Regions from separate parts of the Pigmentiphaga sp. H8 genome, predicted to be linked through region 1. Evidence: predicted binding sites of a transcription regulator. Region 1 holds the regulator's gene; each other region holds the start of a gene.
The links. The regulator FNR, encoded in region 1, switches genes on or off when oxygen is low (the NO sensors DNR and NnrR bind a similar motif). The targets are predictions, from matches to a motif close to TTGATNNNNATCAA.
Positions count from the first base shown of each region.

Region 1 (7,888 bases):
TGGCGCAGCGCGGCTACCAGTGGTTGTACCAGCGGCACGTGATGCAGGCCGAGCATGGCTGCGACTTCGATTTCCTGCGCGCATCGGCGCGCCCCGACGATGCCGGTGATGGCCGGCAAGGAGACCCGGCATGACCGGAACCGTGTTCGCCCAGCCCCTGGCGCAACTGCCGGGCATCCTGCCCGAGATCGCGATCGACGCCATCCCCGCCGACGAGCGCGTCTGGGTGCCGCAGGCGCCCAACGTCTGGTTCCGTCCGCTGTTCCTGAACACGCTGGGCGGCGGCTGGTGCAACCTGCTGCGGGTGCGCCGTTCGGGCGTCCTGAGCCGGCACATCCATCCCGCGCCGGTGTTCGGCTACGTCATCAAGGGCTCCTGGCGCTACCTGGAGCACGATTGGGTGGCCTCGGCCGGCCGCTTCGTGTTCGAGCCGCCCGGCGAAATCCACACCCTGACGGTGGACGCGAATGCCGAGCACGACGAGATGATCACCTTTTTCAACGTCAGCGGCGCCATGGTCTACCTGGACGAGCAGGGCATGCAGATCGGCTACGAGGACGTGTTCAGCAAGATCGAGATGTGCAGGCGCCACTACCGGGAAGTGGGCCTGGGCGAGGACTACGTGCGGCGGTTCATCCGCTAGCCGCTTCCGGGTTCAGTCGGAAGCCGGGGCCCGCATTGTCTATTCGGGACCCGGCGGATATAGTCATGCTGCCATGGACATCAACAAGCTCGACCTGAATCTCCTGCTGGTCTTCGAGGCGCTCTATCTCGAGCGCAACGTGACGCGCGCGGGGGAACGGGTAGGCCTGTCCCAGCCGTCCATGAGCAATGCCCTGCTGCGTTTGCGCAACCAATGCAACGACCCCTTGTTCGTGCGCACGCAGGGCGGCATGGAACCCACCTCGTATGCGTCCGAACTGGCGGGCAGCGTGCTGCGCGCGCTGGAGCTGGTGCGCAACGGTTTCGAGCAGGCCAGCGGCTTCGATCCGGCCTCCAGCCAGCGCAGCTTCACGCTGCTGATGTCCGATTTTTCCCAGTTCCTGGTGCTGCCGCAGCTCGTGGCGCGCTTCAAATCGTCGGCGCCGGGCATCAGCCTGGAGGTCAGCAGCCTGAGCCGGGAGCATTACCGGGCGGCGCTGGAGAACGGCGACGCCGACCTCGCGGTCGGCAACCTGCAGGAGCTGCAGAGCGGCTTCTACCAGCAGGGCCTGTTCGTCGACCAGCACGTCTGCGTGATGGGCAACGGCTTTCGCAAGGCGGGCGAGGCGATCACGCTGGATGAATACCTCGCGGCACGGCACCTGGTGGTGACGGCCAACAAGACCGACCTGCAGATCGAAAAGGAACTGGGCAAGCAGGGGCACCGGCGCGAGGTGGCGCTGCGCGTGCCCAACTACCTGGTGCTGCCCAAGATCCTGGCGCAGACGGACCTGATCGTCACGGTGCCCGAGGTCATCGCCCAGGCCATCACCGACGATGCGGCCGGGGCGACCTGGTCGCGGCTGCCTTTCCAGACCCCGCATACGCACATGCGCCAGTTCTGGCATGCGCGCTACCACCATGACAGCGCCAACACCTGGCTGCGCCGGCAGATCGCCGACCTGCACATAGGCGCCAGCCTGCGCAAGGTGGGAGCCGGCCCGACGCCGCCGGTGTGTCCGGAAGCGGCGTGAGGCGCGGCGGCTAGCCGGCCAGCGTGACCAGGTGGCCCCAGTTCAGCCGCGATTGCAGATGGAAGTAGGTCATGGCCAGCCAGCCCTTGCGCATCCACGCGGCGGCCGTGGCGTCCGGCAACTGGTCGAAGCGGGTCTCGTCAACGACCAGGAAGCCATCCAGCGTGACGCGCTCGCCGCCTTGCAGGTCCACGGCCACCTGGCGCGGGATCAGCAGGTTCTCGGCCCGCAGGGCCGCGACGTAGTCGCGCGTCATGGCCAGGCCGGCCTGGAGTTCTCCCAGGAATTGCAGCATTTCCCCGACCACGGGAGCGGGCTGCCCACCCTCGAACAGGGGCTGGGCATCGGCGGCGGAACTGCGCAGGTGTTCGGCGTCCTCGTCCACGCACAGCGCGTAGCGCTGGCTGGCCGGATCTTCCTGCAGGATGAACGGATAGCGCCGCAGGTGCGCGGGAATGTAGCGGCTGGGCCGCCACCGCCCCGCGTCGTCCACCATCAGGTTCTGCGCGTTGCGCAGGCCCAGCACCGCCATGGGCATCTGCTCCTCGCCGGCGAACACGATGGGCAGGTCGCGCGCCGCCATCGCGAACTCCGTGGCCACCAGCGGCACCGCGGTCTGGCCGCGCGCGAAGGCGTAGCCGGCCTGGCGGTCGAACCGCAGATGGGCGTGGCGCTGCGGGTCCAGGGCGCGGGCCTGGGCGAACATGGGGGCGTTGGCGCCCGCCTGGGGGGAGGTGGTCATCGATTTCCTGCTAGCAATGGGGGCCGGCCAGGCGCCGCAGCGCCGGCATGTCGAGGATCTCGACCTGCTTCTGCTGGATGCGCAGCACGCCGGACTTGGCGAAGCGCGAGAATAGGCGGCTCACGGTTTCGAGGGTCAGCCCGAGGAAGTTGCCGATTTCCTCGCGGCTCATGCGCAGCACGAAGGCCGACGAGGAATAGCCGCGTGCGGCCAGGCGTTCCGACAGGCTGATCAGGAACACGGCCAGCCGCTCCTCGGCGCGCATCGTGCCCAGGGACAGCAGCATCTGCTGGTCCTGTTCGATTTCGCGGCTCATCAGCCGCATGAGCTGGCGCTGCAGCGAAGGCAGGTGGTTGGCCAGCGAGGACAGGTCGCGCACCGGGATCACACAGACCTCGCTGTCCTCCAGCGCGATGGCGGTCGAGGCGTGGCTGTTGCGGCCCAGGCCGTCCAGCCCGACGATTTCGCCAGGCAGGTGAAAGCCGGTGATCTGCTGGCGGCCGTCGGCCAGTTCGAGATAGGTCTTCAGGGTGCCGAAGCGGATGCCGTAGACGGCGTCCAGGCCGTCCTCGAAGCGAAAGAGGGATTCGCCCCGGGCCAGCCGCACACGCTGCTGCACCAGTTCGTCCATGCGGCCGGCGTCCTCCGCGGCCATGCCCACGGGCAGGCAGAACTGCCCCAGCCCGCAGGTCGAGCAGCGTACGGAGTCTGGGGTAACTGGAATGCGTTTGGTCATGGCGTGTCTTTGTTCTGAGCCGGCCGCGGCGGCCTGGGCGGGCGCCAGCCCGGGAAGGCTAGGGCAGGCGCTTGGCGTAGCTTTGCCGCAGCATGTCGATGAAGACCCGGACGCGCAGCGGCAGATGCTTGCGCTGAGGATACACGGCGTAGATGGCGTTGGGGGGCGCGGCGAATTCGTCGAGCACCGTCACCAGCCGGCCTTCCTTGAGGTCGTCCTCGATTTCCCACAGCGATCGCCATGCCAGCCCCCGTCCGTCCAGCGTCCAGGCATGGAGCACGGCGCCGTCGGTGCATTCCAGCGTACCCGATACGCGCTGCGGTGTCGTCTTGCCGTCGACGGCGAAGAGCCAGCCGCGCGCCTGATTGACGCCGGTGCCGAAGGACAGGCAGTTGTGGCGTGCCAGGTCGGTGGGGTGCTGCGGGGTGCCGTGCCGGCGCAGGTAGGCGGGCGCGGCGACGACCATGCGGCGGTTGTCGGCCAGGCGCACGCTGACCATGCTGGAGTCGGCCAGGTCGCCGATCCGGATGGCGCAGTCATAGCCTTCGTTGACCAGGTCCACCAGCCGGTCGCTCAGGTCCAGTGTCACGGTGATGCCGGGATGGGCATCCAGCAGCCGCGGCAGCAGGGGCGCGACGTGGCGCCGGCCGAAACCGCCGGGCGCGGTGACGCGGAAATGCCCCTTGGGATGTTCGCCGCCGGCCGCCACGCTGTTCTCGGCGTTCTCGAGCGTTTGCAGGATCTGCTGGCATTCCTCGAAGAATTCCGTGCCTTCGGCGCTGAGCGAGATCTTGCGCGTGGTGCGGATCAGCAGCTTGACGCCCAGCCGGGCTTCCAGCGCATCGATGCGCCGGCCGATGACGGCGGGCGCGACGCCTTCGCTGCGGGCCGCGGCCGACAGGCTTCCGCGTACGACGGCCGAGACGAAGGATTCGATCTGCTTGAAGCGGTCCATGGGACGGGCGATTTATGCAAAATAGTAAATAATTTGCGCCCGATTTTAGCCCATCCTTAAAAACCGACGGTAGCGCCGGGGTATCAAGGCTGGGGGTCGCGCTGCAGGACGCGGATCAACTGGTCGATGTCCAGCGGCTTGGTCAGGTGGAAGGCGAAGCCGGCGTCCAGGCAGCGGCGCACGTCGGATTCCATGCCATAGCCCGTGAGCGCGACCGCGATCTGGTCGGGCTGGGGAGCGTAGCGCCGCAGCACGTCGATGCCGTCGCCGTCGGGCAGCCCCATGTCGCTGACCAGGACGTCGTAGCGCCTGGCGTCGACGCAGCGGCAGGCCGCCGCCACGTTTTCCGCGACCTCGACCTCGTAGCCGTATTCGGCCAGCAGGAACTGCATGGCCTCGGCGGTATCGATGTTGTCCTCGACCAGCAGGATGGTGGCGGGGCGGACCAGGGGAGCGGACACGGGAAGGGTCTCCTCGGTGGGGGCGTGCAGGGAGCCGCTGGCCGGGTCGTCCAGCGTCAGCGTGAAGGTCGTGCCTTTGCCCTGGCCGTCGCTGCGCACGCTCAGGGTGCCGCCGTGGCGCTGCGCCAGCGAGCTGGCGATGGCCAGCCCCAGCCCCAGGCCGCCGCGCGACTGGGCGGCGTCTTCCTCGCCCTGGTCGAAGGCATCGAAGATGCGCTTGAGGGCCTGCGGGGGGATGCCTATGCCCGTGTCCGAGACGTCCACCGCGATCCTGCCCGGCACCGGCTGGTACATGGTGACGCGTATCTCGCCGCCGCGCGGCGTGAATTTGATGGCGTTCTTCAGCAGGTTCCAGACGATCTGCTGCAGGCGGGCCGGGTCGGCCTGCACGATGACCGGGTAGGGCAGGGGCGTGTAATGCAGCTCGATGTGGCGAGCGGCGGCTTCCTCGCGGAAGATCTCGGCGATCCCGTTCAGGATGCCAACGAGATCGGTGGGTTCCAGGCGCAGGCTCAGCTTGTCGTTGACGATCTTGGAGATGTCCAGCAGGTCGTCGATCAGGCGAGCCTCGACCTCGACGTTGCGCTTGATCAGTTCGACGCTGCGGCGGCATTCGGGGGCCAGGTCCTGGCGCAGGTCCAGCGCCTGCGCCGCCGCGTAGATGGGCCCCAGCGGCGTGCGCAGTTCGTGCGAGAGCACGGCCAGGAACCGGTCCTTGGCGCGGTTGGCGGCCTCGGCCTGTTCCTTGGCCATCTGCAGCAGGTCGGCCGCGACCCGGCTGTCGGTCATGTCGCGCACGATGCGGGAGAAGCCGTGCACGGCGCCGCCGTTGCCGAAGATGGCGGTGGTCACCACCGAGGCGTAGAAGGTGGCGCCGTTCTTGCGCATCAGCCAGCGCTCCTCGGCCAGGCTGTTGCCGGTGCCGATGTCGGCGAGCTGCTGGCGCAGCGAGCCGGGCTCGGGCTGGCCCGGCTCGGGCGGAAGGTTGAACATGTCGCCGGGCCGTCCGATCACCTCTTCGGCCGGATAGCCGAACAGCCATTCCGAGGCGCGATTCCAGCTTTCTATCGTGCCGTCCAGCGACAGCGTGGCCACCGAGTAATCGCGCAGCGCGTCGATCAACTGCCCGAAATAGGTTTCGCTCTCGCGCAGCCGGCGCTCGGCATCGTGCCGCGACCGCCGTTCGCGGGCTTCGTCCAGGGCCCGCCTCACGACGATGGGCAGGCGCTCCAGGCGCTGCTTGAGCACGTAGTCGGTCGCGCCTTCCTTCAGCATGTCGACCGCGTGTTCCTCGCCCAGCACGCCGGAGACGAAGATGAAGGGCAGCGCGCTGGGGTGGCTGCGCACGATCCGCAGCGCCTCGCTGCCCGGAAAGCCCGGCATGTGGAAGTCGGACAGCACGAGGTCGAAGTTCCCGCCGTCCAGGGCGCGGATGAAGTCGGCCTCGTTGTTGACGATCACGCTCTCCACGCTGAGTCCCGCGATCGACAGGCGTTCCAGGGTCAGTTCCGCATCGTGGGGATCGTCCTCGGCAAGCAGGACGCGCATGGCGGGCGGGTTCACGTGGGCAGGCTCCGGGAGTCGCGGTTGCCGCGGCCGGCGGCGCGGCGCAGAGAGCCGGGAGGCGGCTCGTTCAACACCGCCCAGAATACGCCCAGTTCTCCGATCGCGCGTACGAAATCCGGGAAATTCACCGGCTTGACCACGTAGGCGTTGACGCCCAGGTCGTAGGCGCGCACCAGGTCGCTTTCCTCGCTGGACGAGGTCAGCATGACCACGGGCACGTTCTGTAGCCCACGGTCCTCGCGTATGAGCTGGAGCAGTTCCAGTCCGTCCATCTTGGGCAGCTTCAGGTCCAGCAGGATGACCGCGGGGTTGCCGGCCGGCCGGTCCTGATGATGCCCGCGCCGGAACAGGTAGTCGGCGGCTTCCTCGCCGTCGCGCGCGACCACCACGTCGTTGGCGAGCTGGCTTCTTTCGAGCGCGATCAGGGTCAGTTCAAGGTCCTGGGGACTGTCTTCGACCAGCAGAATGGGCTTGAGCATGACGGGGGTCTCACTCCTTCAGGTCGGCCGCGGTCGCGGCGGGGGGCGGGGCGTCGGGCAGGAACACGTAGAAGGTCGCCCCCTGGCCAGGGCTTCCTTCGGCCCATACGCGGCCGCCGTGGCGTTCGACGATGCGGCGGACATTGGCCAGGCCGATGCCCGTGCCCTCGAATTCTTCCATGCGGTGCAGACGCTGGAATACGCCGAACAGTTTGCCAACGTATTTCATGTCGAAGCCCACGCCGTTGTCGCGCACATGGATGACGTGGCCGCCGTGGCGCGGTTCGGCGGCGATCTCGATCACCGCGGGGTCGCGGCCGCGCGTGTACTTGATGGCGTTGGACAACAGATTGCGCAGCGCCAGGTGCATGTAGGCGGCGTCGGCGTGGACGGACGGCAGGTCGCCCATGATCCATTCCACCGGGCGGCCGTCGAGGTCGGGGGCGAGTTCGCGACGTATCTGCTCGAGCGCCTGCGCCAGGTCCACTTGCGAGGGCCGCAGGGCCGAGCGGCCCATCTGCGAGAAGGTCAGCAGCGCATCGACCAGCCTGCCGGCGAAGCGGGCCGAGTCGCCGATATTGTCGAGGTAGCGCGCGCCGCGGTCCGACAGATGGGCGCCTTCGTATTCGCGCAGCAGGTCGGCGTAGCCCGCGATATGGCGCAGCGGCGCGCGCAGGTCGTGCGAGACGCTGTACGAGAAGGCTTCGAGTTCCTGGTTGATGCGGCCCAGTTCGTCGGCCAGGCCGGCCAGTTCCTCGGCCTTGCGCAGCACCACGCCGGTAATGGCGGTACGCAGCTCCGCCGCGCTTTCCAGCTCGCAGGGTTCCCACGGGTGGGCGCGGCCGCGCGTCCACTCCGGCCTGAACCAGAGCACGTAGTTGGCATGCAACTCCGATATCGGCAGGGCCAGCACACCGCAGGCCACGCGGCGCAGCGCGGCGAATTCGGGCGCCGCCTCGGGCAGGCTGGCTGTGTGGAAGAGCCCGGTGCCATCCGTGCTCGCAAGGCGGGCCGCCAGCGCCTGCACGGCCCGATGGCTGGGCGCCTGGCCGAAGGTCAGGCATTCGTCGCCATGCACGATGGCCGCGCCGGACGCATCCGCGAACGCCAGCAGTTGGGCCGGCATGCTGGCCAGCCCGGCGGGGACGCTGTCATGCCGGGACATCGCGGCCAGCAGCACACCCATCAGGCGTTGCAGTTCGTGCCGCCGCTCCGCTTCGGCCTGGGCCTGGCGGGCATCGATCTGCAGCGCGACGACCTGCACGAGCAGGTC
Region 1 covers NZ_CP033966.1:3,316,455-3,324,342, reverse strand. The annotation lists gene EGT29_RS15720 (dihydroxy-acid dehydratase) at 1-134, shown strand, start outside; gene EGT29_RS15715 (2,4'-dihydroxyacetophenone dioxygenase family protein) at 131-643, shown strand; gene EGT29_RS15710 (LysR family transcriptional regulator) at 717-1,676, shown strand; gene EGT29_RS15705 (SapC family protein) at 1,687-2,418, opposite strand; gene fnr (fumarate/nitrate reduction transcriptional regulator Fnr) at 2,429-3,154, opposite strand; gene EGT29_RS15695 (LysR family transcriptional regulator) at 3,213-4,109, opposite strand; gene EGT29_RS15690 (response regulator) at 4,193-6,133, opposite strand; gene EGT29_RS15685 (response regulator) at 6,130-6,615, opposite strand; gene EGT29_RS15680 (ATP-binding protein) at 6,626-7,888, opposite strand, start outside.

Region 2 (7,888 bases), 490 kb from region 1:
CTGCAGGCGCCGGTGGCCACCATCCACCTGGGCGGCTTCGACCTGCTGCAGGCGCTGATCCAGGCACGCCGGATCGCCGACCGCGTCGGCGTGGTGATGTACGGCCAGACCATACCCGAGCTGGACGACGTCAAGGATCTGCTCAACATCGGCATCAGCCAGCACGCCTACCGTACGCCGGACGACGCCCGGCTTCGCTTCGAGACGCTGCGCCGGGAGGGATACCAGGTCATCGTCGGCTCCAGCCTGGTGGTGGAACTGGCCGAGCAGGCCGGGCTGCGGGGCCTGCTGGCCTATTCCCTGGCCAGCATCCGCAAGGGCTTCGACGATGCCCTGGAACTGGCCAGGGTCGCGCGCCTGGAGGCCGGCCGCTACGAACAGTTGCACAGCGTGCTGCACAACCTGCAGGAAGCGGTGGTCGCGGTCGACCGCGAAGACCGCATCATCGCCATCAACCCGCCCATGCGGCAATTGCTCGGCAAGCCCGACGCGCTGCTGCGGGGACGGCCGCTGGGCGAACTCGAGCCGGCGCTGTCCCTGCGTGCCACGCTGGCCAGCGGCCGCCAGGAACGGGCCATCGCGCTGCGCTTCGGGCAGCGCGACTGGGTGGTCGACCGCACCCTGATACGGGAACATGGGGACATCGTGGGGGCGGCGCTGACGCTGCACGACGCCAGCGCCATCCAGGCGGCCGACGCCAGCCTGCGCATCCTGCAGCGGCGCCAGCAGCACACGGCCCGCCACACTTTCTCCAGCCTGGCCGGCGGCAGCCAGGCCATGCGCACGGCCGTCGCCAGCGCCCACCGCTACGCCCGCACGGACCTGGGCGTGTTGATCACCGGCGAAAGCGGCGTCGGCAAGGAACTGTTCGCCCAGGCCATCCACAACGAAAGCCGGCGGGCCGGGCGCCCCTTCGTCGCCGTCAACTGCGCGTCCTTTCCGGAGTCGCTGCTGGAAAGCGAACTGTTCGGCTACGAGGAAGGCGCCTTCACCGGTTCGCGGCGCGGCGGCAAGTGCGGCCTGTTCGAGGCGGCCCATACCGGCACCCTGTTCCTGGACGAGATCGGCGACATGCCCATGCCGCTCCAGACAAGGCTGCTGCGCGTGCTGCAGGAACGGGAAGTCATGCGCCTGGGCGCGACCGCGCCGCTGCCCATCGACGTGCGCGTGGTCGCCGCCACGCATCAACCGCTGGAAGCGCTGATCGAACAGGGCCGGTTCCGGCGCGACCTGTACTACCGCCTCAACATCCTGCGGCTGGCCCTGCCCGCGCTGCGCGAACGCCGGGAAGACATTCCCGTCCTCATCCTGCCCATGGCCGACCGCTGCCTGAAGCGCCTGGGTTCATCCCTGGACGCCGCCGTCGCGCTGGCGCCGTGGATGGACGCGCTGCGCCGCTACCACTGGCCCGGCAACGTCCGCGAGCTGGAGAACCTGGCGGAGCGGATCGCGGTCACGCTGGCGCAGTATGCCGATGTGCGCGACATCCCGCTCGATGCACTGGCCCATGACTGTCCGGAATTGTTCGCCTCGGGAGCCGGCCCGACCGTGGAACGGCCGCTGGCACAGCGCGTACGCGCTGCGCTGGACCAGGCGGGAGGCCGGCGCGCCGAGGCGGCCCGCCTGCTGGGCGTCAGCCGTTCGACGCTGTGGCGGTGGCTGGCCGAGCTGGAGGCCTGCGCGGATACGGCCGCGGAGCCTAGCCCGCCGCGATCGATGGCCGGGCCTGCCTGACCAGCATCACCGGCACCGCCGAAAGTCGCACCACCTGCTCGGCATCGCTGCCTATCAGCACGCGGTCGACGCCCCGCCGGCCATGGGTTCCCATGACGATGGCGTCCACGCCGTCCTTGGCCGCCTGGGCGGCGATCAATTCCGAGGCCCGGGTGCCGCGGCTTTCCAGCAGTACGGTGTCCACTTCGATGCCCTGCGACTCGATCTCGGCCCGGGTCTCGTCCAGCAGGTCCTGGCCCGCCTTCAGGAACATGGGGCGCACCTCCCTGATGTAGACCGCAGGGCTGGGCCGGCCCCAGATATGTTCGAGTTCGTCCACGACGTGCAGGAGTTCTATCCTGGCGCCGCTCAGGCGCGCCAGCATCACGGCTTCCTCCAGGGCCAGGCGGGACGTGGCGCTGCCGTCGATGGGAACGAGTAGCTTCTGATACATGGTTGCTCCTGTCGACCGGACGTCGTAGGCGGCCTGCAGTCGTTCATGCTACGCCGGGTTTATTGCACACACCTTGAGTCAGATCAATCGCCGCGGCCTGAAACAAGAAAGCCCGGCCGGGATGGCTCCCGACCGGGCTTTCGTGGAACGCCGGCGGCGATCAGTCGCTCTTGCCCTTGCGCACCCAGGCCTCGAGCTGATACGGCCGGATGCTGTCGTAGTCCTCGAAGGGCTGGTGTATCCACGGATTCGTCGGCAGTTTCTGCACGTAGTAGTCCGGCACCACCTTGGAGTGCCCCTTGAACCACAGCACGGCCGTGCGCATTTCCGTGATCGCCGAGAACTGCTGCAGCAGGTGCTGGTGCACGCGGTCGAAGGTCACGCCGGTGTCGACCATGTCGTCCACCAGCAGCACCTTGCCTTCCAGCGTGCCGCGCGTGATCGTGATGAACTGCGCGATGTCCAGCCGCCCCTGCTCGGTGCCCGCCGCCTCGCGGTAGCTGCTGGTGGCCAGGATGCCCAGCGGCACGTCGTAGATGCGCGACAGCACGTCGCCCACGCGCATTCCGCCGCGGGCCAGGCAGACGATCTGGTCGAACTTCCAGCCCGACTGGTGGACCTGCAGGCCCAGTTGCTCGATGAGTTGGTTGTAGCGGTCCCAGCTGATCCAGAGATCTTTGTCGGTATCTTGCTGCATGGTGTCCGGATACTGCAAAAAAGCCCCGGATCAACCGGGGCGCCAGGATGAGTAAGGAGCCGATCAGGCCTTGAAGGGATGCCGCAGCACGACGGTTTCGGTGCGGTCCGGACCGGTCGACACCAGGTCGATCGGCACGCCGCAGACTTCGGCCATCCGCTCCAGGTAGCGACGGGCATTGACCGGAAGTTTATCGTATTCGGTCACGCCCACGGTGGACTCGCTCCAGCCCGGCATTTCCTCCAGGACGGGCTCGCTGCTGGCCACGGCCGCCGCCCCGTAGGGCAGGACGTCGCGGAATTCGCCGTTGACGCGATAGCCCACGCCCAGCTTGATGGTTTCCAGGCCGTCCAGCACGTCCAGCTTGGTGATGCACAGGCCGGAGATGCCGTTCAGGCGGATCGAGCGCTTGAGCGCGGCGCCGTCGAACCAGCCGCAGCGGCGCGGCCGGCCGGTGACCGAGCCGAATTCCTTGCCTACCGAGGCCAGGCGGGCGCCGATGTCGTCGTCCAGCTCGGTCGGGAACGGGCCCGACCCGACGCGGGTGGCATAGGCCTTGGTGATGCCCAGCACGTACTCGAGCTTCTGCGGTCCGACGCCCGAGCCCGCCGAGGCCGCGCCGGCCACGCAGTTGCTGCTGGTGACGTAGGGATAGGTGCCGTGGTCCACGTCCAGCAGCGCGCCCTGCGCGCCTTCGAACAGCAGCTTCTGGCCACCCGCCGAGGCTTCGTACAGCGCGTTGGCCACGTCGGCCACCATGGGCTTGAGCACCGGCGCCAGCGCCATGGCCTGGTCGCGCACCTGCGCGGCATCCACGGCCTGGGCGCCCAGGTACTGGGTCAGCACGAAGTTGTGATAGTCCAGGGCCTCTTCCAGCTTGGCGTCGAAGGAGGCCGGGTCGTACAGGTCCTGGACGCGGATGGCGCGACGCGCGACCTTGTCCTCGTAGGCGGGGCCGATGCCGCGGCCGGTCGTGCCGATCTTGCCGGCGCCCTTGCGGGCCTCGCGCGCCTGGTCGACGGCGACGTGGTACGGCAGGATCAGCGGGCAGGCCTCGGACACGCGAAGGCGGGCGCGCACCTCGACGCCGGCGGCCTCGAGTTCCTCGATCTCGCGCAGCAGCGCTTCGGGCGACAGCACCACGCCGTTGCCGATGTAGCAGGTCATGCCGGGGTGCATGATGCCCGAGGGGATCAGGCGCAGGATGGTCTTCTTGCCGGCGATCCACAGGGTATGGCCCGCATTGTGGCCGCCCTGGAAGCGCACCACCCCTTGGGCGGACTCCGCCAGCCAGTCGACGATCTTGCCTTTGCCTTCGTCACCCCACTGGGTGCCGATAACCACGACGTTGTTAGCCATGTTGCTTCTGCTTCTCTAAATTCCGCCCGCGACGGGCGTCAGATTGCGGTGGATGGGGATGGCCGGGCGGCCTCGGCGCTGGCCAGGGATTCGACCCGCCAGGCGCCATTGCGCAGCACCAGCTCGTGATCGCAGATGAATTCCTGCTGATCGTGTTCATGTCCGGGCAGTATCTGGACCACGATCTGGCCGGCGGCGCGCAGCGCGCGCACGGCCTCCGCCAGATCGGGCTCGAGACCCCACGGGGCGCGGACTGCGGAACTCGCGGTGGCGGGCGCGAGCAGCCCCGCCAGTTCGCGCAGGTCCAGGCTGAAACCGGTGGCCGGGCGTGCCCGTCCGAATACCCTGCCGACGTCGTCGTAGCGGCCGCCGCGCACCACCGCGTTGGGCCAGCCGCCGCAGTAGACGGCGAAGACCACGCCGGTGTGATAGTTGAAGCTGCGCACGTCGGCCAGGTCGATGCCGATGTCCACGCCCGGCAGCGCCTTGGCCAGCGCGGCCAGCATGTCCAGCGCCTGGCTGATCCGGGGCAGCGCCGGCAGCGCCGCGCGGGCCTTCTCCAGCACGTCCAGTTCGCCGTACAGCGTCGGCAGCACCTGCAGCGCCTGGGCGGTGGCCGGCGCCAGCGCGGGGCCGAGCGCCGCCAGCCCGGGAACGTCCTTCTCGCGCAGCAGGTTGAAGATCTCGTCGGCGCGGGCGGCGGCGGCCGGGTCGGTTTCCAGCAGCGCGCGCACTACGTCCAGGTGGCTGAGGTCGACCCGGTAATCGGCCACCCCCGCGCGCCGGACGCTTTCCAGCGCCAGTTGCAGGACTTCGATGTCGGCCTCGGGACCGGCGTGGCCATACAGCTCGGCGCCGATCTGCAGCGGCTCGCGCGTGGCCCAGAGGCCGCGCGGCAAGGTGTGCAGCACGCTTCCGCAATAGCACAGGCGGGTGGTGCCTGCCCGATTGAGCAGGTGCGCGTCGATGCGCGTCACCTGGGGCGTCATGTCGGCCCGGATGCCGAGCGAACGGCCCGACATCTGGTCCACCAGTTTGAAGGTGTGCAGGTCCATGTCGCCTCCGCTGGCCGACAGCAGCGAGTCGAGGTACTCCACCAACGGCGGCATGACGAGCTCATAGCCATAGGTGCGATACAGGTCCAGCAACAAGCGGCGCAATTCTTCTATGCGCCGGGCCTCGGCCGGCAGGATATCTGCCAGGCTTTCGGGCAACAGCCATTTGCCCATGCGGGGATCTCGCAAACGATTCAATGAAAACGATGGACGAAAAAAAAGCGGCTGCGGGTATGCACACGTGCAAGCCCATCAACCGCTTCTTCCAAGCTGGGGTTGTCCGATTCGCACCAATTTGGTGCAGTGACTAATTCGGACGTACCTCTTGGCTTACACGCTATTGTCCGCTCGAATCACGACAAAATCAAGCTTGCGTGGCGCGCGGCCGACGCATTGTTCGCGTTCTTCTATCACGTCATCCAAATGTTTTGCTTACTTCCCTGGGTAGGGTGCATTTAAATAACGCGGCAGCCTGGACCGATGGGCAGCGCCGCGACAGCGGCGGCCCACAGGTTCTTTTTCCCGGACCCGCAATCGGAGACCGCCGTGCCTTCGCCTTCCCCCGCCCTGCCCGACCTGGACGCCTTCCGTCTCAGGCGTTTCCTGGAATCCCTGGACGAGGGCGCCTTTCTGCGCCAGCCCGAAGCGGCGCTGCGCGACATTGCCGCCATCCTGGAACAAAGCCCCAAGGCGGTTCTGATCGAACGCCCGGGCGACTCGGACATCCCCCTGTGCGGCAACGCCGCCGGCAGCCGTGAACGGCTTGCCCTGGCCTTCTCCACTACGCCGGCCGACCTGCCCGCCGAAGTGACCCGCCGGCTGCGCAACCGGCCCGAATTCGTCGAAATCCCCGCGTCCCAGGCCCCCGTCCAGCAGGTCGTCCTGCAAGGCGACGAGTGCGACCTGACCCAGCTGCCCGTCCACCTGCAGCATGGCCTGGACGGTGCGCCCTATATTTCCGCCTCCATCGACTTCACCCGCGACCCGGACACCGGCTGGACCAACGTGGGCGTGCGCCGCCTCATGCTGCGCGGCCGCCGCACCGCCGGGATAGACCTGGTCGCGCCGTCGGACCTGCGCGCCCTGTACCTGAAACAGGCCGGCCGCGGCCAGCGCATGCCGATCGCCTTCGCGGTGGGCTCGAACCCCATCGACCACATCGCCGCCACCATGCGCATCCCCGGCGACGAACTGGGTCTGCTCTCGAGCCTGCGGGGCGCGCCGCTGCCCGTGGTCAAGTGCGTGACCAACGACCTGATGGTGCCGGCCGACGCGGAATTCATCATCGAAGGCTATCTGGACGAAGCCGGCCACGTCGAGCCCGAAGGCCCCTATGGCGAGTTCCTGGGCTATTACGGCGTGGTCAAGAAGAACCCGCTGTTCCACGTGACCGCCATCACGCGCCGGCGCGACGCCGTGTTCCAGACCGCCACCATCAGCGGCCCCAACATGGCGTGGACCGATACCGCGCAGTTGAACGCGCTGCGCACCGAAGTGATGATCTGGCGCGCGCTCGAGACCGCGGTGCGCGAAGTCCGCGGCGTCTTCGCCGCGCCGGCCAACGGCGGCATGTTCAACGTGCGCATCGCCTTGCAGCAGCGCGTGCCGGGCGAAGCCCGCAACGCCATCGCCGCGGTGTTCGGCTCGCTCTCGAACGTCAAGCACGTGTTCGTGGTCGACCCGGACATCGACATTTTCTCGGACGCGCAGATGGACTGGGCCCTGGGCACGCGATTCCAGGCGGATCGCGACCTGGTGATCCAGACCGGCATGCGCGCCATGCCGCTGGATCCGTCGCTCAACGGCGCCCGCACGGGCGCCAAGGCGGGCTTCGACCTGACCCTGCCCCTGCTCGCCCCGGGTGCGCAACGCCCCCTGGATTACCGGGTTCCCGCCGCGCCGCGCTACGAGGGCGCCCGCTTCGCCTCGATCGAAGCGGCGCTGGAGGACGGCCCCAAGTACTTCGAGGAACTGATGGCCGCGACCGGCAGCAACGACGGCCGGGAGATCGTGCGCTGGCTGGAGGATACGGCCGGCAAGCGCCCCTTGGCCCGGGACGAAGAAGGCCGCTACCACTTCCGCTGATTTCCCACGGCAAACGACGGGGTGGCGGCACGGCCGACCAGCCCCGCACAGGAGACATGCCATGACCCAACCGCTGAGCCGGCATCCCGCCGGCCTGGAATCCCATCGCCGTACCCTGCTCGCGGCGCTTGCCGCCACGGGGCTGATCGCCTGGCAGCCGGCATCCGCCCAGGATGCCGCGACCGACTTTCCGACCAAGCCGATCCGGATCGTTTCCCCCCACTCGGCCGGCGGGCTGGGCGATACCTTCGCCCGCTACATCGCCCAGCAATTGTCGGCGTCCGTCGGCCAGCCCGTGATCGTGGAGAACCGCCCCGGCGCCAGCCAGACCATCGCCGCCGAAGCCGTGGCCAAGGCGCCGCCGGACGGCTATACGCTGCTGATCGCCACGCAAAGCGCCATGGTGTTCAATCCGGTCCTGCGCAAGCAACTGCCCTACGACTCGCAGCGGGACTTCACCCCCATCTCGATGCTGTTCGACACGCCCACCTACCTGGTGGTGAACAAGGCCCTGCCCATGCGCAC
Region 2 covers NZ_CP033966.1:2,830,615-2,838,502, reverse strand. The annotation lists gene prpR (propionate catabolism operon regulatory protein PrpR) at 1-1,734, shown strand, start outside; gene EGT29_RS13475 (universal stress protein) at 1,700-2,167, opposite strand; gene EGT29_RS13470 (phosphoribosyltransferase) at 2,328-2,864, opposite strand; gene EGT29_RS13465 (adenylosuccinate synthase) at 2,928-4,223, opposite strand; gene EGT29_RS13460 (ATP phosphoribosyltransferase regulatory subunit) at 4,262-5,452, opposite strand; gene EGT29_RS13455 (UbiD family decarboxylase) at 5,825-7,363, shown strand; gene EGT29_RS13450 (tripartite tricarboxylate transporter substrate binding protein) at 7,425-7,888, shown strand, end outside.
Region 2: EGT29_RS13475 (universal stress protein) is a predicted target of FNR. The motif match lies at 2,241-2,254, and genes of this name have one in related genera.

Region 3 (7,888 bases), 480 kb from region 1:
GCCGCCGCGCTGATCGCCGGCCCATGGATGCTGTCGATGATGACCGACTACATCCGGCGGCTGTTCGAGAACATTCCCTTCATGCTCGGCTGAGCTGCGCCGTCCGTGCTCAGCTTCACCGACGCCGACATCCACGCCGCGATCGCGGCGCTGCTGTGGCCCTTCGTGCGCGCCCTGGCGCTGGTGCAGACCGCGCCGGTGTTCGGGCATCGCGCCGTGCCCCAGCGGGTCAAGGTCGGCCTGGCGCTCCTGATCTCCTTCCTGGTCGCCCCCGCCGTGCCCGCCGCGCCGGTGGACGCGTTCTCCGGGACCGGCCTGCTGCTGCTCCTGCAGCAGATCATCGTGGGCGCGGCCATGGGTTTCGGCCTGCGCGCGGTCTTCGCCGCCTTCGAACTGGCGGGCGACCTGGTGGGATTGCAGATGGGCCTGGGCTTCGCTTCCTTCCTGGACCCGCAGCGCGGCGCGCCCTCGCCGCTGCTGGCCAACTTCCTGATGCTGTCGGCCATGCTTGCCTTCCTGGCCACCGACGGCCACCTGACGCTGCTGCTGACCTTGGGCGACAGCTTCCGCATCATTCCCGTTTCACCCCATCCGCTGGACAACCTGGACTGGATGCGGCTGGCCAACCTGGGCACCATCGTCTTCGCCGGCGGACTCCAGATCGCGCTGCCGGTACTGGCCGCGGTCCTGTCCATCAACATCGCGCTGGGCTTCGTCTCGCGCAGCGCGCCGCAGCTCAACATCTTCAACCTCGGCTTCGCGGTCACGCTGCTGGCGGGCCTGCTGCTGCTGTGGCTGACTTTCAGCGTGCTGGCCGGCCCCATGGAACGCATCGTGGGCATCGCCGTGCCTTACTTCAAGACCGCCGTCATACGCTGACGGGAACGGTCGGGGCTACCAATCCGGCTGTCGCGGCTCGCTGCGCACCCGGCTCAGATGGGCACCGATGCGCGGCCCCGGAAACACCAGGCTGATGCGGGTGCCGGCGAACTCCGGACGGCTGCGCAGATCCCAGTGCGCGCCGTGCGCCTCGGCAATCTCCTTGACGATGGCCAGTCCCAGCCCGGAGCCCCCGGCCTGCGAATTCTTCGCCCGGTAGAAGGCATCGAAAACCCGCGCCCGGTCCTCGGCCGCGATGCCGGGCCCGTCGTCCTCCACGACCAGGCTGGGCGGCGAATCGTTCACGCGCAGCACGATCTCTCCCGGCCCGCCGTGGTAGCGGATGGCATTGTCGATCAGGTTGCCCAGCAACTGGTCCAGCAGCACCGCGTCGCCATCGATCCAGACCGCCTCGTCCGGCGCGATCAGCACGATCTCGACCTGTGCATGGCGCGCAGCCGGCACCCAGCGCGCGCCGCACTCGCGCGTCAACTCGGTCAGGTCGATCCGGGCGAAGGTGTCGCGCGAGCGCACGTTGGCATCGATACGCGCCAGCACCAGCAATTGCTCGCCGACCCGGATCATGCGGTCGGCGGCGGCCTTGATCCGTTCGGCTCGCTGGCGCACGTCGTCCGGCACCGGACGCGCCAGCATCAACTCGGACTCCAGCTTCAGCCCGCTGAGCGGCGTGCGCAACTGGTGCGCCGCATGGCCGATGAAGCGACGCTGCGCGGCCACCGCCTCGTCCAGCCGGCCCAGCAGCGAATTCGTCTTGGCGATCAGCGGCGTCAGTTCGCTCGGCACGTCGTCGCCGCCTATGGGCTGCAGGTCGTCGATGCTGCGGCTCTCGATCTCGTCCGACAGCTTGCTGACCGACTCCAGGCCCGAACGGACCGCGGTGACGATGACGAAGCCCAGCAGCGCGATCAGCAGCAACTGCCCCGCCACCAGCACCGACAGGATCTCCTCGATGAAACGGCTGCGGGTGTTCAGGGTCTCGGCCATCGCCACTTCGACCAGGTAGTCGTCGACACTGAAATCCAGCGCCACCGCGCGCACCGGCAGGCCTTCCACGAGCGAATCGTAGATCGTCGGCACGGCCTTGTTGATGCGGTCGAGCAGCGCGAGCGGCTCGGCCTCGCCATCCGCGGCGCTGTCCGGATCGTCCACCACCGGCGGCGAAGGCAGGACGGCCGTTCCCGCGATGATCTCGCCATCGACGCTGATGCGGAAATAGGTCCGCTCGTCGGGGTCCGTGGTCAGGAAGCGGGTGGTATTCCAGGCCGGGTCGAGCTGCGGCCCCTGGGGGGTCATGACGACCTGGCGCGCCAGCGCGCGGGTGGTATCGATCAGCGCGCGGTCGTGGGACTGGGTGTTGAGCTTGCGGGTCAGGACATAGGTGATGACGCTGTCCATCGTGGCCAGCAGCAGCACGGCGGGCAGCAGCCGCACCAGCAGGTGCCAGGCCAGCGAGCGCCGGTGCAGGACCCGGGTCTCCGGAGCGGGCCGGGCCTCATTGCGCGACGGCATCGGACTCCAGCAGATAGCCGAACCCGCGTACCGTCTGGATGCTGACCCCCGCCTTCTCCAGCCGCTTGCGCAGGCGGTAGACGTAGACCTCGACGGCGTTCTCGCTGAAATCGGCATCCCAGGCCGACAGCGAATTGACGATCTGCCGCTTGGTCACGACGCGGCCGGCGCGCGCCATCAGCATCTCGAGCACGGACAGCTCGCGCACCGACAGCGCGACGCGTTCGCCGCTGACCCGCAGCTCGCGCCCTATCGTATCGAAGCTCAGGGCCCCGACCTCCATGATCGGATTGACCTGGCCCGCGCGCCGCCGTATCTGGGCCCGTACCCGCGCCGCCAGCTCGGGCAGCTCGAAGGGCTTGGTGACGTAGTCGTCGGCGCCGGCATCCAGGCCGGCGACCCGGTCTTCCAGCGCGTCGCGCGCGGTCAGGATCACGACCGGCACCGGATTTTCGTTGGCCCGCAGCCGCCGCAGCACCGTCAGGCCGTCTTCGCCCGGGAGGTTCAGGTCGAGCAGCACCAGGTCGTAGCCCTGGCTGGACAGCGCGGCCGAGGCACGCTCGCCGCTGGAAACGAGATCGACGGCGTAGCCCTGGTCGCCCAGGAACTCGGCCAGGGCACCCCCCAGGGTGGCGTCGTCTTCGATGACCAATACACGCATATGACAAAGCGCCGGGGGACCGGCGCAGCCAGAAAGGGGAAAGCCGCTAGGGTAAACCCAGGCGCTGCCGAAAGCTAGGGCCTGGTCCCCATTCCCTTACTTGGCCGCCGGTGGCGGCTCCGGCGTGCTGACGAAGCCGATGCGCTTCATTCCCGAACGGGACGCGTCGGCCATGACCTGAGCCAGGATCTCGTAGCGGGTGTTCTTGTCCGCGCGCAGGTGCAGCTCGGGCTGCGGCGTGTCCTTGGACACGGTGGCGAAGCGGGCGGGAAGGTCCTCCAGCGTCACCTCGGCGTCGTTCCAGAACACCTTGCCACTGGCGTCGATCGCCAGGTCGATCTTGGCCGGGTCGGAATCGACCGGCGCCGAGGTCGCCTGCGGCACGTCGATGCGCACCGCGTGGGACAGCAGCGGTGCCGTGATGATGAAGATGACCAGCAGCACCAGCATCACGTCGATGAGCGGCACCATGTTGATCTCGGATTGCGGCGCTCCCGCGCCGCGACCGCTGTTGAAACTGCCGAAAGCCATGGAAGACTCCTAGTCTTATTCGCCCGCCTTGGCCTTCAGCGCGCGCACGTTGCCGTCCGTGACGATCTGCTGGCCGGTGGTCAGGAACGCGAACAGGTCGTGGGCGAAGGCGTCCAGGCGCGCCAGCAGCACACGGTTGCTGCGCGTGAAGAAGTTGTAGGCCAGCACCGCGGGAATGGCGACCGCCAGGCCCAGGCCGGTCATGATCAGCGCCTCGCCCACCGGGCCGGCGATGCGGTCGATGGTGGCCGCGCCGCCCTGGCCGATGGAGACCAGCGCGTGGTAGACGCCCCATACCGTGCCGAACAGCCCGACGAAGGGCGCGGTCGATCCCACCGAGGCCAGCAGCGTCAGGCCGTTCTCGAGCTTGGCGGTTTCCTCGTCGATGACCTTGCGCATGGTGCGCGTGACGAAATCGGACTGCGATCCGGCCTCTTCCAGCTTGGCCGCGCCGAACTTCGCGTGATGCAGGCGAGCGTACAGGGCATGGCTGGTCAGGTGCGAGAACGGATCGTTGGCGCCGTGCGTGGTGATTTCGCGGTCCACGGCCTCGAGCGAGGTCGCGTTCCAGAAATGCTGCAGGAAGGTCTCGCCCTGCCGCCGCGAACGCATGTTGGCGATGGCCTTGACGACGATCAGGTACCAGGTCGCGAGCGACATCAGTACCAGGATGAAGAACAGCGCCTTGCCCAGACCGTCGGTCTGAGAGACGAAGTGCGCAAAGCCCAGGCTTGGGGTCTCGGTCATGTCAGTTCCTGAGAGTGAAATCGAACGGCACGATGGCGATGGCGGCGATCGCCATGCCGTTTTCGGTATACGGTTTGAAGCGGCCGCGCCGGGCGGCTTCCAATGCCGCCTCGTCCAGCCGGTTGAATCCCGAGGACTTCTCCAGCGTGGCCTTGTCCACCAGCCCGCGGGTATTGATCAGCAAACGCACCAGTACCTTGCCTTCCTCGCCCAGGCGCTTGGACGTGCGCGGGTACTCCGGCATGGGGGGCGCCCCCAGGTATTCGATGCGGCCGACCAGCTTGGGCTCGTTGGAAACCGGCGCCTGCGGCGCGGCCGTACGGTCGGACGGCTCGGGCTTGCCGCTGGGCGGTTGCGACGTGGCCGGCTCGGGGGCGGGCGCGGGCGCCGGTTCCGGAGCGGGCTGCGACAAGGCGGTTTCGGAAGGGGGAGCCGGTTCGGGCGGAGGTGGCGCGGGCTTGGGAGGCGGCGGCTTGGGAACGGGCTTGGGGGTGGGCTTGGGAGGAACGGGTTTGGGCTTGGGTTCGGGCTTCGGGGCGGGAGGCGTGGGTGCGGGCGGCGCGGCGGCCACCTGGACCTGGGGCGCGATCTCGACGAACCGGACCTCGACCGTTTCGACCGGCTTGGCGACCTGTGGCTCGGACTTGGCTACCAGTATCGCGCCTACCACCGCCACATGCAGAAGCACCACCGCGGCGCCAGCGCCGACGCGCAGCCCGACGGGGGCCGGCGTATTCCAATGCAAGGTGGCACTCATTCGAATGAATCGCGTAGCTGACCGTGAAGATCGCTACGATATCACAAATGCGACTTATTCGCAGTTAGGTAACAACAACGGCATGCCGGAATCAGGACCCCGGCATGCCGCCCGGTTTCAGCGCTCCATCGTCCGCACGATCAGGGCATCGCAGGGCGTCAGGTAGATGAGCCGTTCCGCCACGCTGCCGATCGCGGTCCGCAGCAGCCCCGTCAGGCCATGCGTGCCCACCACCAGCAGGTCGGTCGGATGGCTGCGCACATAGTCCGGCACCACGCCTTCGGGCAGGCCGTGCTCCAGGACCAGCCGCGTGCCCGCCCGCCCCGCCTGGGACAGGTTGTTGGCGATGAAGCCGTCGGCCAGGCGTTCGGCCGCGCGCCGCGCAGCCTCGACCTCCGCCAAGTCCGGATCGGCCTTCAGCGTGGGATAGGCATGGAACAGCGTCATTTGCGCGGCGGGGAAGAACGCCCGCGCCGCGTTCATCGCCTGGCGGGAGCCCTCGGAGAAATCCGTGGCCGCGACGACGTGCTGATAGCTACGGTGCGGACGCTTCTTCACGATCAGGATGGGCAGCGTCGACTCGCGCGCCAGCTTCTCGACCGTGGACCCGAGCAACAGCCGGCCCAGCGTCTCGTCGCGGGCCACGCCGGTCACGATCAGGTCGCATTGCCGGCCGCGGGCGGTACGCTGGATCACCTCGACGGGATTGCCGGTCTCCAGCACCAGCTCCATCGGCACATCCACCTCGCCCACGATGTCGCGCAGGGCCCGCTCGGCCGTTTCCCTGTCCGCTTCGCGGCTGCCGCGCGCCATCAGCCGCTCGACCAGCGGCGACTCCTCGACGACGTGAAGCACGACGAGCTTGCAACGCCTCTGGCGGGCGATCTCGATCGCGCGGTCCAGGGCCCGGTCGCCGCGGGCACTCAAATCGGTGGCAAGCAAGATGCTGCAAGTATCGGTACCCATGCTGGCATTCCATCATTGTTTTAGGGGAGAACCCATCGTGCCATGAAGCCGGGTGGCGCAAGCCGGCCGCGGTCGGCCGGGCTTGACCTGGATCAACCGGACGTCACGTCCACCGGCCGTAGCCCGCCCCCTTCCGCGTTCGTGGAAGGAGGAACGCCCCTTAAATGAAACCCACGGTAACAAAATGTGGATATCATCCACCCTCACTCGAAATTCCGAATTTGAGGGACAAATGGATCTTCTTTTCGCGGTTTTGATTGTCCTGATATGTGCCATATCCATTGCGCTTATCATCCGGAGCCGGCGCCGGACGCGGCGTCTGGCGGAAATCGCACGGCGCGGAGGCGCGCTTTGCCCACGATGCGGGCGTTATGTTTCCCCCGGTTCCCTGGCCTGCCGGCACTGCCTGACGCCCATGCAGCCGGCCGCCTCGCGGCAGCGGGCATGAAGCCCCCACCCGATATGGACCGGGTCGCGCCCGGCTCCGATGCCCCTCCATCCCAGCGGGACGGCCCGCTCCACGATGTCTGGCCAGGCTGGACGGACGAGACGATTCCCACCCTGTTCGCGCACCTGTATCTGTTCCGCCTGGCGGCTCATATGGTCCTGCCGCCGGCGCAGCTCCGCGCAATCGCGGACAGGATGGAGCACCTGACCCGCGATCTGCGGACCATGCATGACCAGAATGACGAGGAACCTTCGCCGTGAAGACTTGCGGGAACGGCAAAGAAAAAGGGGCAGCCCGATGGGCTGCCCCTTTTTGATGGTGCCGGCAATAGGAGTCGAACCTACGACCTTCGCATTACGAATGCGCTGCTCTACCAACTGAGCTATGCCGGCGAAACCTTGCCCAGCCTGATGAACCGCCGCGCCAAAGGCGCAGGCTTCAAGCTAGCCCGCTATTCTAGCAAAACTTTGCTCGGCAATTCAAATGCTATTCCGCATCCGGCTGCGCATCGGGATGGGCGGCCTGGAAGGCGGGCAGCGCGGCGCAATGGTCGGCGATCCGCGCCACCGTCGGCATTCCATCCAGGTTCGCCTTCAGGCGCCGGGCGTTGTAGACCTGCGGCACCAGGCACAGGTCGGCCACCGTCGGCTGGTCGCCGTGGCAGCACAGCCCTGTATAGGGCGAATCGGCCAGCATGCGTTCAAGCGCGGCCAGGCCGCCCTCCACCCAGTGCCGGTACCATTCGTCGCGCCCCTGCTGGTCGATGCCCAGCGGGTTCTTCAGGTACTTCAGCACGCGCAGGTTGTTCAACGGATGGATGTCGCAGGCGACGTTCAACGCCAGCGCCCGCACGCGGGCGCGCTCGGCCGGGGTGGCCGGCAGCAGCGCCGGCTCGGGCCGCGTCTCTTCCAGATATTCGATAATGGCCAGCGACTGGGTCAGCACGTGGCCGTCGTCCTCGAGCACCGGCACCAGGGCATCCGGGCTCAGGCGGCGGAAGTCCGGCTGCAGTTGCTGGCCGCCGTCCTTGAGCAGGTGCACCGCGAGGTAGTCGTACGGCAGCCCCTTCAGGGCCAGCGCGATGCGCACGCGATAGGCGGCGGAACTGCGGAAATAGCTGTAGAGACGCATGGGGGCTCCGGGGGGCTACAGGCGGACGTTCCTGGACAAACCCTTGGGCAGCGGGAAGGCGATGCCTTCCTCGGCACCGGCCAGGGTACGCACCGAGGCGGCCCCCAGCTCCTTCAGGCGGGCAATGACCTGCTGCACCAGCACATCGGGCGCCGAGGCGCCCGCCGTGACGCCCACGCGCCGGCGCCCTTCCAGCCAGGCCGGGTCGATGTCGCCGGCGCCGTCGATCAGGTAGGCG
Region 3 covers NZ_CP033966.1:3,796,464-3,804,351, forward strand. The annotation lists gene fliQ (flagellar biosynthesis protein FliQ) at 1-93, shown strand, start outside; gene fliR (flagellar biosynthetic protein FliR) at 106-879, shown strand; gene EGT29_RS28940 (sensor histidine kinase) at 895-2,409, opposite strand; gene EGT29_RS17945 (response regulator transcription factor) at 2,393-3,070, opposite strand; gene EGT29_RS17950 (biopolymer transporter ExbD) at 3,167-3,601, opposite strand; partial or broken gene EGT29_RS17955 (MotA/TolQ/ExbB proton channel family protein) at 3,617-4,339, opposite strand; gene EGT29_RS17960 (energy transducer TonB) at 4,350-5,105, opposite strand; gene EGT29_RS17965 (universal stress protein) at 5,223-6,071, opposite strand; gene EGT29_RS17970 (hypothetical protein) at 6,516-6,779, shown strand; tRNA gene EGT29_RS17975 (tRNA-Thr) at 6,836-6,911, opposite strand; gene maiA (maleylacetoacetate isomerase) at 7,006-7,650, opposite strand; gene ispH (4-hydroxy-3-methylbut-2-enyl diphosphate reductase) at 7,666-7,888, opposite strand, start outside.
Region 3: EGT29_RS17965 (universal stress protein) is a predicted target of FNR. The motif match lies at 6,154-6,167, and genes of this name have one in related genera.

Region 4 (7,888 bases), 420 kb from region 1:
CGCCGAACTGGGGCGAGCTCTCGCGCATGACCCAGCTGACCGTCAAGGCGCCCACCAGCCCCAGCGCCAGCACCAGGCAGGCCCAGCCCAGCCAGCGTTTCCAGGGCGAGGTCTGCGTGGCGGGAGTGCGAGGGGAAGGCTGGGACATGGCGAGGCGACAGGAAGCAGAAAGCGGGATGCGGTTGCCGACGATTATAAGGACGCGGGCTCCGGCCCCACCGCCAGGCGCCGGAAAGCCGCCCCCGTGGCCGAGGCGCCGTCGCGGCGGCTGGCCAGCCACAGCTTCGAGGCCGCCTCGGGTTCGCGCAGCGTCCGGATGACCACGCCGGCCACGTCCAGCCGGCGCACCGAGGCCGGCAGGATGGAAACCCCCAGCCGCGCGGCCACCAGCCCGGCAATGGTCATCACTTCCCGGGCTTCCTGGGCGACGCGGGGCGCGTAGCCGGCCGCCCGGCACAGGTTCAACACCTGGCTGTAGACGCCGGTACCCGCGCCCGGCGCGAAGAACACGAAGGGTTCCTGGGCCAGCGCGGCCACGCCCAGCGCCTCGCTGGCGTCGGCCAGCCGGTGCTGGCGAGGCAAGACCGCGACCAGCGGGTCGGACAGCAGCGGGTAGGCATCGAGCTCCGCGGGAAAGGCGCCGCTGGCGGGCAGGCGCATGAAACCCACGTCGCTGCGCCCGTCCAGCAGGGCCTGGATCTGCTCCTGGCTGGTCTCTTCGATCAATTGCACCGCCACCGCCGGATGGCGTTCGCGGAAACGCGACAACAGATTGGGCAGCGCGCCCGTCAGGACGGCGCTTTCGGTGAACCCCACCCGCAGCGTGCCCAGTTCGCCGCGCGCGGCCCGCGCCGCGATCGACGCCGCGCGCTCGGCCTGGGCCAACAGCGCGCGCGCCTCGGGCAGGAACAGCTGGCCGGCCTCGGTCAGGGAAACCTGGCGCCTGTTGCGGTGAAGCAACCGCGCGCCCAGATCCTGCTCCAGGGCCTGCAATTGCTGGCTCAGTGGCGGCTGGGACATGCCCAGCCGGGCCGCCGCCCGGCCGAAATGCAGTTCCTCGGCCACTGCCACGAAGTACCTCACCCGGCGCAGATCGATCATAGGGATTCGATATTACTGAGCATGATTTCAGTATTGGACGATATCAGACAAAAGGCCTAGAGTTAACCCTAGTTCGTCACTCGTTCGACCGCCATGTCTTCCGCTCCGCCCGTCGGCGCCTCCCTGCCCTCCGTGGACAACACGGCCACCCCCACCGCTCCTGCCCTGCCGGCCGGCCATATCGAGCGCGGCACGCCGGCTTTCTGGCGGGCGGTGGTCGCGCTGTTCGCCTCCGGCTTCTCGACCTTCTCGCTGCTGTATTTCGTGCAGCCGCTGATGCCGCTGTTCGCCCACGATTTCGGCCTGTCGGCCGCGACCAGCAGCCTGGCGCTGTCGCTTTCCACCGCCCTGCTGGCGGTTTCCATGCTCGTGGCCAGCGCCGTGTCCGAGCGGCTGGGGCGGCGCACGCTGATGTTCGCCTCGCTGCTGGGCTCGGCGGCCCTGACCACCGCGATGGCTCTCTTTCCACAGTGGCCGGCGCTGCTGACGCTGCGGGCCTTGATGGGCATCACCCTGAGCGGCCTGCCGGCCGTCGCCATGGCCTACGTGGGCGAGGAAATGGAGCCGCGCGCGGCGGGCCTCGCGATGGGGCTTTACATAGGCGGTTCGGCCATCGGCGGCATGTCCGGCCGCCTGCTGGCCGGCGTGATCGCCGATGGCCACGGCTGGCGGGTCGCGGCGCTGGTCATCGGCCTGATCGGTTTCGCCGGCGCGGTGCTGTTCTGGAAGACCCTGCCCGCGTCCCGGCATTTCAAGCCGCGCGCGCTGGACCTGGCCGGCGCCCTGGGCAGCTTCCGGGCCCACCTGCGCAATCCCGTCATGCTGCGGCTGTATGCCCAGGGCTTCCTGCTGATGGGCGGCTTCGTCGCCGTGTACAACTACATCGGCTTCCGGCTGCTCGCCCCGCCGTTCTCGCTCAGCCATGCCGTGGTGGGCATGGTCTCGGTGGTCTACCTGGCGGGCATCGTCAGCTCCGCGTGGATGGGCGACCTGGCCGCCCGCCTGGGACACGGACGCGTCATGGCGGCGGGCGTCCTGCTGCAACTGGCCGGCGCGCTGCTGACCCTGTCGGGCAACCTGTGGCTGCTGGTTCTCGGGATGGCGGTGCTGACCTTCGGCTTCTTCGGCGCGCATTCCATCTGCAGTTCCTGGGTGGCGCGCGCCGCCCGGCAGGGCCGCGCCCAGGCATCGTCCCTGTACCTGTTCGGTTACTACTGCGGCTCCAGCCTGATCGGGCTGGGGGGCGGCTACGCGCTGGACCTGGCCGGCTGGAACGGCTTCATCGGCCTGGTGGTCGTCCTGCTGACGCTGGCCGCGGCCAATGCCATCCTGCTGGCGCGGCGTTCGGCGGCGGTCTAGAACCTGTTCGGTTCCGCATTCAGTTCTGGTTACCAACTCCCCCGCCGGCGCCCTTTCCTTTTGGCTTTTTTCGTACCAGACTATTCATGAGGTGCCACCGTCGCCCACGCGTGCGGCGGACTTGAGCCAGATCAAGGTTCACCCATCGCGTCGCGGCTAGGATGGAGTCATCCACTCACGGCTGGAGGCGCATATGCTGGGACGTATCGCAGTTCATCTGGATCTGGACCGGGGCTGCAGGCGGCGCGTGCGCGCCGCCGCGCAACTGGCCGCCGAGCACGATGCCACGCTGGTCGGCATCCACGCCAGCTTCGGCCGCCCCCTTCCCTATCTCTACGAAGGTTTCTTCGTTTCCGACGACGTCAATCGCATGCTGCGCCAGCGCGTGGACGACGACCGCGCCGCCACCGAGGCGCTGCTGCAGGAAGTCGCCGGCGAGACCGGCGTGACGGCGCACTGGCGCACCGGCAACGGCCTGGCCGAGAACGTCCTGAGCGAGCAGGCCCGCTATTGCGATCTGCTGGTGATGGGCCAGCCCGACGACGCCGATCCGGGCCCGCAGCAGATGCCGGTCCTCATTGCCGCCGTGATGCTGGGCGCGGGCCGCCCCGTCCTGATACTGCCGTCGGTGGGCGAATTGAACGCCATCGGCCGCCGCGTGCTGTTCTGCTGGGACGAACGGCGCGAATCGGCTCGCGCGCTGGCCGATGCCGGTCCCATCCTGGAAGAAGCCTCCGAACTGTTCGCGCTGCGGGTCGACCCGCCGTCCGAACCGGAGCAGGCCGCCCAGGTCAAGCGGGCCGATTTCCTGGCCTACTGCGCCGGGCGGCAATATCCCATCCCGCAGGAAACCGTGCGCGAGAGCGCGAGGATAGGGATAGGCAATTGCATCCTGAACGCGGCCGCAGACAACGCCTGCGACCTGATCGTGATGGGCGCCTACGGCCACAGCCGCGTGCGGGAGGCAGTCCTGGGCGGCACGACACGAACCCTGTTGGAGTCGATGACCGTGCCGGTCCTGTTTTCCCATTGATCCACGGGCCTGGAGGGCCCGGGGATCGGCAAGGAGCAGCACCATGAAGCAGAATCTACGATGGGCGGCGCCCCTGGCGCTTGCGCTGGCGGCTGCATGGCCGCTGGCCGGCCAGGCGATGGACAAGGGCGAGCAGAACGGCATCGCCTATGTAACGGGCGGCGTGGGCCAGGACGAATCGACCGCCATCCGCGCCATGGCCAAGGACTACAGCCTGCGCATGCTGGCGGCCGCCAAGAGCGGCGAATATGTGGCCGACGTGCGCGTGGCCATCCACGACAGCGGCGGCAAGGACGTCCTGTCCTTGACCACCCAGGGCCCTTACCTGTTGGCCAGGCTCGCGCCGGGCAACTACCGGATCGATGCCGAATACGGATCGGCCAGGCAAAGCCGCCAGGTTCGCGTTCCCGCCTCGGGACGCGCCGAGGTTTCCTTCTATTTCTGACCGGACCGGTCACCCGCCATTCCAGGAGCATCCCATGTACCAGCGCATACTCGTTCCCGTCGACGGCAGCCCCACCTCCAACCGCGGCCTGGACGAGGCCCTGCGCATCGCGGCCCTGACCAAGGGCCGGTTGCGCCTGATGCACGTGATCGACGAGTTGTCGCTGGCCGGCTCCATGGGCGCCTACGCCGCCTACTCCGACTGGATCAACGTCCTGCGCGCCAACGGCGCCGAACTGGTCCAGCAGGCCGAGGCCAGGGCGAAGGCCGCCGGCGTCGAGGCGGACACCGTGCTGCACGACAATTTCGCCGGCCCGGTGCACGAACTGGTCATCCAGGAAGCACGCAAGTGGCCGGCCGACCTGATCGTGATCGGCACGCACGGCCGGCGCGGCCTGCCCCGCATGGTGCTGGGCAGCAGCGCCGAGAAGATCCTGCGCGAGGCGCCGGTGCCCGTGCTGCTGGTCCGGCTGCCCGAGACCGGCGGCGACGCCGGCCCGGGCACTGCCGTCAACCCTTGAGCTTGATGCTCGTGGGATCGGCCGTCAGGTAGCCTACCGCCGCGCCGAAACGGTCCTTGTAGTTGCTGCGGATCAGCGGGTCCAGCGTGTCCTTGACCTTGTCGTGCAGCGAGCTCCAGTCGCCGGCGTGCTGGAAGTTGCTCATGATGTAGGTCCAGCCGTTGATCTCGTCCACTGCGTGCAGGCCGGTCGACTCGCCGCCCGCGGGCACCGACAGCAGCCGCGACAGCGACTTGGTGTCGACGTTGTAGGCCCACAGGAAGTTGTTCACGTGCGAGCCGCTGTCCTCGCCGATGAACAGCGTGCGCAGCTTTTCCGAGAACTTCAGGTTGTCGGGATTGGCGACCCGCTCGGGGTTGGCCTTGTTGCCCAGCGCGTCGGCGGAGATGTCCTCGCCCACCAGCAGCATCCTGGTGTGCACCGGCATCCATTCGCTGTTGATGGCCGCGCCGGACTGGTCCTTCTGGCCGCCGGCCAGGGTATGGGCGAGCACGCCGCCGGCGATCAACGCCTTTTCCAGCGCGATGCCGCTTTGCTCGTTCCAGCCCTTGGCGCTGCCTTTGACCATGGAGTCCTGGATGTTCTGCAGGGCCGAGTAGGCGACCTTGTCCTTGGCGTTGACGGTGGTGCCCTCCATCTTGGTGAAGCCCATGCTGCCGCCCGCCAGGTAGGCGTAGCGGTGGGTCTCCAGGAAGGCCGCGGCCTTCTCCATGCCTGGCTTGATCTTGATCCAGTTGGCCGCGCCGTTCGAGAAGATCTTCGTGTAGGTCGCGTCCGAGGGATCGGCCTTGAGCACGGTCATGATGTCCTCGGGGTCGAGGGTATTGGCCAACTGCTCGATTTCCGCGCTGGTGGCGTGGCCCAGCTTGATCCAGCTCAGGCTGGCGCCCGCGGCGGCCGGATCGACCGAGAAGCCGGCCCCCAGCTTGGCGACGTACAGCGTGCCCGCCGACAGATCCTTCTCCTTGTCGGCCACGAACACGAACAGGCCGCTGTTGGTGGCGTCGTCGCCCATCAGCACCGTGCGGTTGTCGGGCATGACCTGAATCAGCTCGTGCGAGATCCGGCCCATGCAGTAATGCTTCTTGATCGAGCCCGTGCCGTCGGGGTTCACCGTCACTTCGGGAATGTGGCCGTAGTGGTAGGGACGGGCCCGGGTCTCGTCGCCGTACACGTTCTTGCTGAAGGCCTTGAACTGGGCGTTGGTGGCGACGAACGGCGCGTCGGGTTCGTACTCTTCGCTGGACAGATGGGTGTTCCAGGGCGACAGGCTGGCGCCACAGGTGATCCACAGGCCATGCGCCGACGAGGTGTCGACGTTGTGGTACTTGACCAGGCTCAGCTTGCCCGTGGCCTGATCCTGGTCCAGGGTCAGCACGGCAATGGGCGACGGCAGCGTGCCGTAGGTGTCGGCGCCGCTCTGGTCGCGCGTCGTGTACTCGAACTGCACCACGGCGAACACGGCCTTGCCCTTGATGCCCGCCACGTTGGCGTTGGACAGCGCGAGCAGCGAGGTGCCGTCGGGCGAGTCCGAGAAGATCTGGCGTTCCTTGCCCGCCACCGACTTGTCGATGATCGGCTGGTTGTTGATGTCGACGTAGCCGCCGGCCAGGATCTTGCCGCCCTTGCCGTCCGAGACCATGTCGCCGGTGATGAAGAACGGCTGGTACGCCAGCTTGTAGGCGTGCGAACTGCCGTCGCTCAGCTTGACGGTCAGCGTGGAATTCACGGTGGTCGTGGCCATGGCGGCCGGATTGGACAGCGACGGCGCGGGCGTGGATGTGAACGAGGCCGACACGAAATCCGCGGACGGTTGCGGCGTGGGCGTGATGGGGTCGTCGTCCCCGCCGCAAGCGGCCAGCAGGGACGCGGTAACCGTCCCGAGAGGCAGCATGGCGGGCGCGCCGGCCAGGAACTTCAGCGCCTGGCGGCGCGAACTGTTGAGTAGCGTATCGGACATTGTTCTGGTTTCCAAGGAGGGCTGCGTTGCAACGTCGAATCGACGGCGGCATCCCGGTTCCGGAAACCAGGGAATCATGCCTCCCGATTCGCGTCTGGGCGAATGCTAGGAGGCATGGGTGACACTTTCATGAAAGGGACGTGGCCGTCCCTACGCCGCTACATGATCTGCGGACGATCGGGCAGCGTATTGGCGCGGGAAGCGCCGGGATAGTGGCGGGCCAGCGAGGCGCCCAGGGCCGTGATGCCATCGACCACGCCCTGTTCGTAGCGGCCCTGGCCGAACGCTTCCTGGATGCCGCGGCAGACGGCTTCCCAGGTTCCGGCGCTTTCGCAGGCATGGATGCCGCGGTCGCAGACGATCTCGACCGCATGGTCGGCCATCAGCACGTACAGCAGGATGCCGTTGTTGCCGGGCGTGTCCCACACGCCTTGCAGCGCGAAGACTTCCAGCGCCCGTTCCCGCGGCGACTGCTGCTGCCATAGCGGGCCCATGTCCAGCGCGGCCTCGACCACGAAACGGATCTGCCCGTCATGGCGGGACTCGACCTCGCGGATGGTCCGTTCGATGCGGTCCAGCGCCTGGGCCGGGAAGGCCTGGTGCGCCGCGCGGCGGGTCGTCGCCAGATGCTTGAGGAATCGTTTGATCGCCATGGCTACCACCGTCCCGAGGCACCGCCGCCGCCGAAGCCGCCGCCGCCCCCGCCACCAAAACCGCCTCCGCCGAAGCCTCCGCCACCAAAGCCGCCGCCCCCTCCCCGACCGCCGCGATGGCTGCCGCCATAGCCGCCGGGCAGTCCGGCGAAGCCCCCGCCCACCAGCGTGAAGAAGAACGCCAGCAGGGCGCCCACGATCGCGATGGCCACCGCGCCGGACAGCAGCCAGGCGGCTCCGCCCACGACGCCGCCGGTTACCAGCGCACCGGGCAGCCTGCCCAGCGCGCGACGCAGCATGCCGCCCGCCACCAGCGCGACGATCAGCAAGACCGGCGCGATGCCTTCCAGGTCGCCGCCTTCCTGCGCGGCGCGCTCGGGAGGCGGCGGCAGCGGTTCGCCGTCGATGAGCCGCATGATGCGGTCGGCGCCCTGGGAAATGCCGCCGTAGTAGTCTCCTTCGCGGAACCGGGGCGTGACGATCTCGTTCAGGATGCGGTTGGCGGTGGCATCGTTCAGCACGCCTTCCAGGCCATAGCCCACCTCGATCCGCATCCGCCGGTCGTCCTTGGCCACCAGGAACAGCACGCCGTCGTCCACATTCTTGCGGCCGGGCTTCCAGGCCTCGGCCACCCGCAGCGAGTACTGTTCGACGCTCTCGGGCGCGGTGCTGGGAACGACCAGAATGGCGAGCTGGCTGCCCTTGCGTTCCTGAAAGGCGCGCAGTTGCTGTTCCAGTCCGGACCGCTGCTCGGCGGTCAGCGTCGAGGTCAGGTCGGTGACCAGCCCGCCGAACGGCGGAATCGCCACCAGGCCAT
Region 4 covers NZ_CP033966.1:2,899,568-2,907,455, forward strand. The annotation lists gene EGT29_RS13770 (FecR domain-containing protein) at 1-148, opposite strand, end outside; gene EGT29_RS13775 (LysR family transcriptional regulator) at 193-1,101, opposite strand; gene EGT29_RS13780 (MFS transporter) at 1,195-2,460, shown strand; gene EGT29_RS13785 (universal stress protein) at 2,654-3,493, shown strand; gene EGT29_RS13790 (carboxypeptidase-like regulatory domain-containing protein) at 3,537-3,938, shown strand; gene EGT29_RS13795 (universal stress protein) at 3,973-4,458, shown strand; gene EGT29_RS13800 (PhoX family phosphatase) at 4,448-6,418, opposite strand; gene EGT29_RS13805 (TPM domain-containing protein) at 6,577-7,071, opposite strand; gene EGT29_RS13810 (YgcG family protein) at 7,074-7,888, opposite strand, start outside.
Region 4: EGT29_RS13785 (universal stress protein) is a predicted target of FNR. The motif match lies at 2,582-2,595, and genes of this name have one in related genera.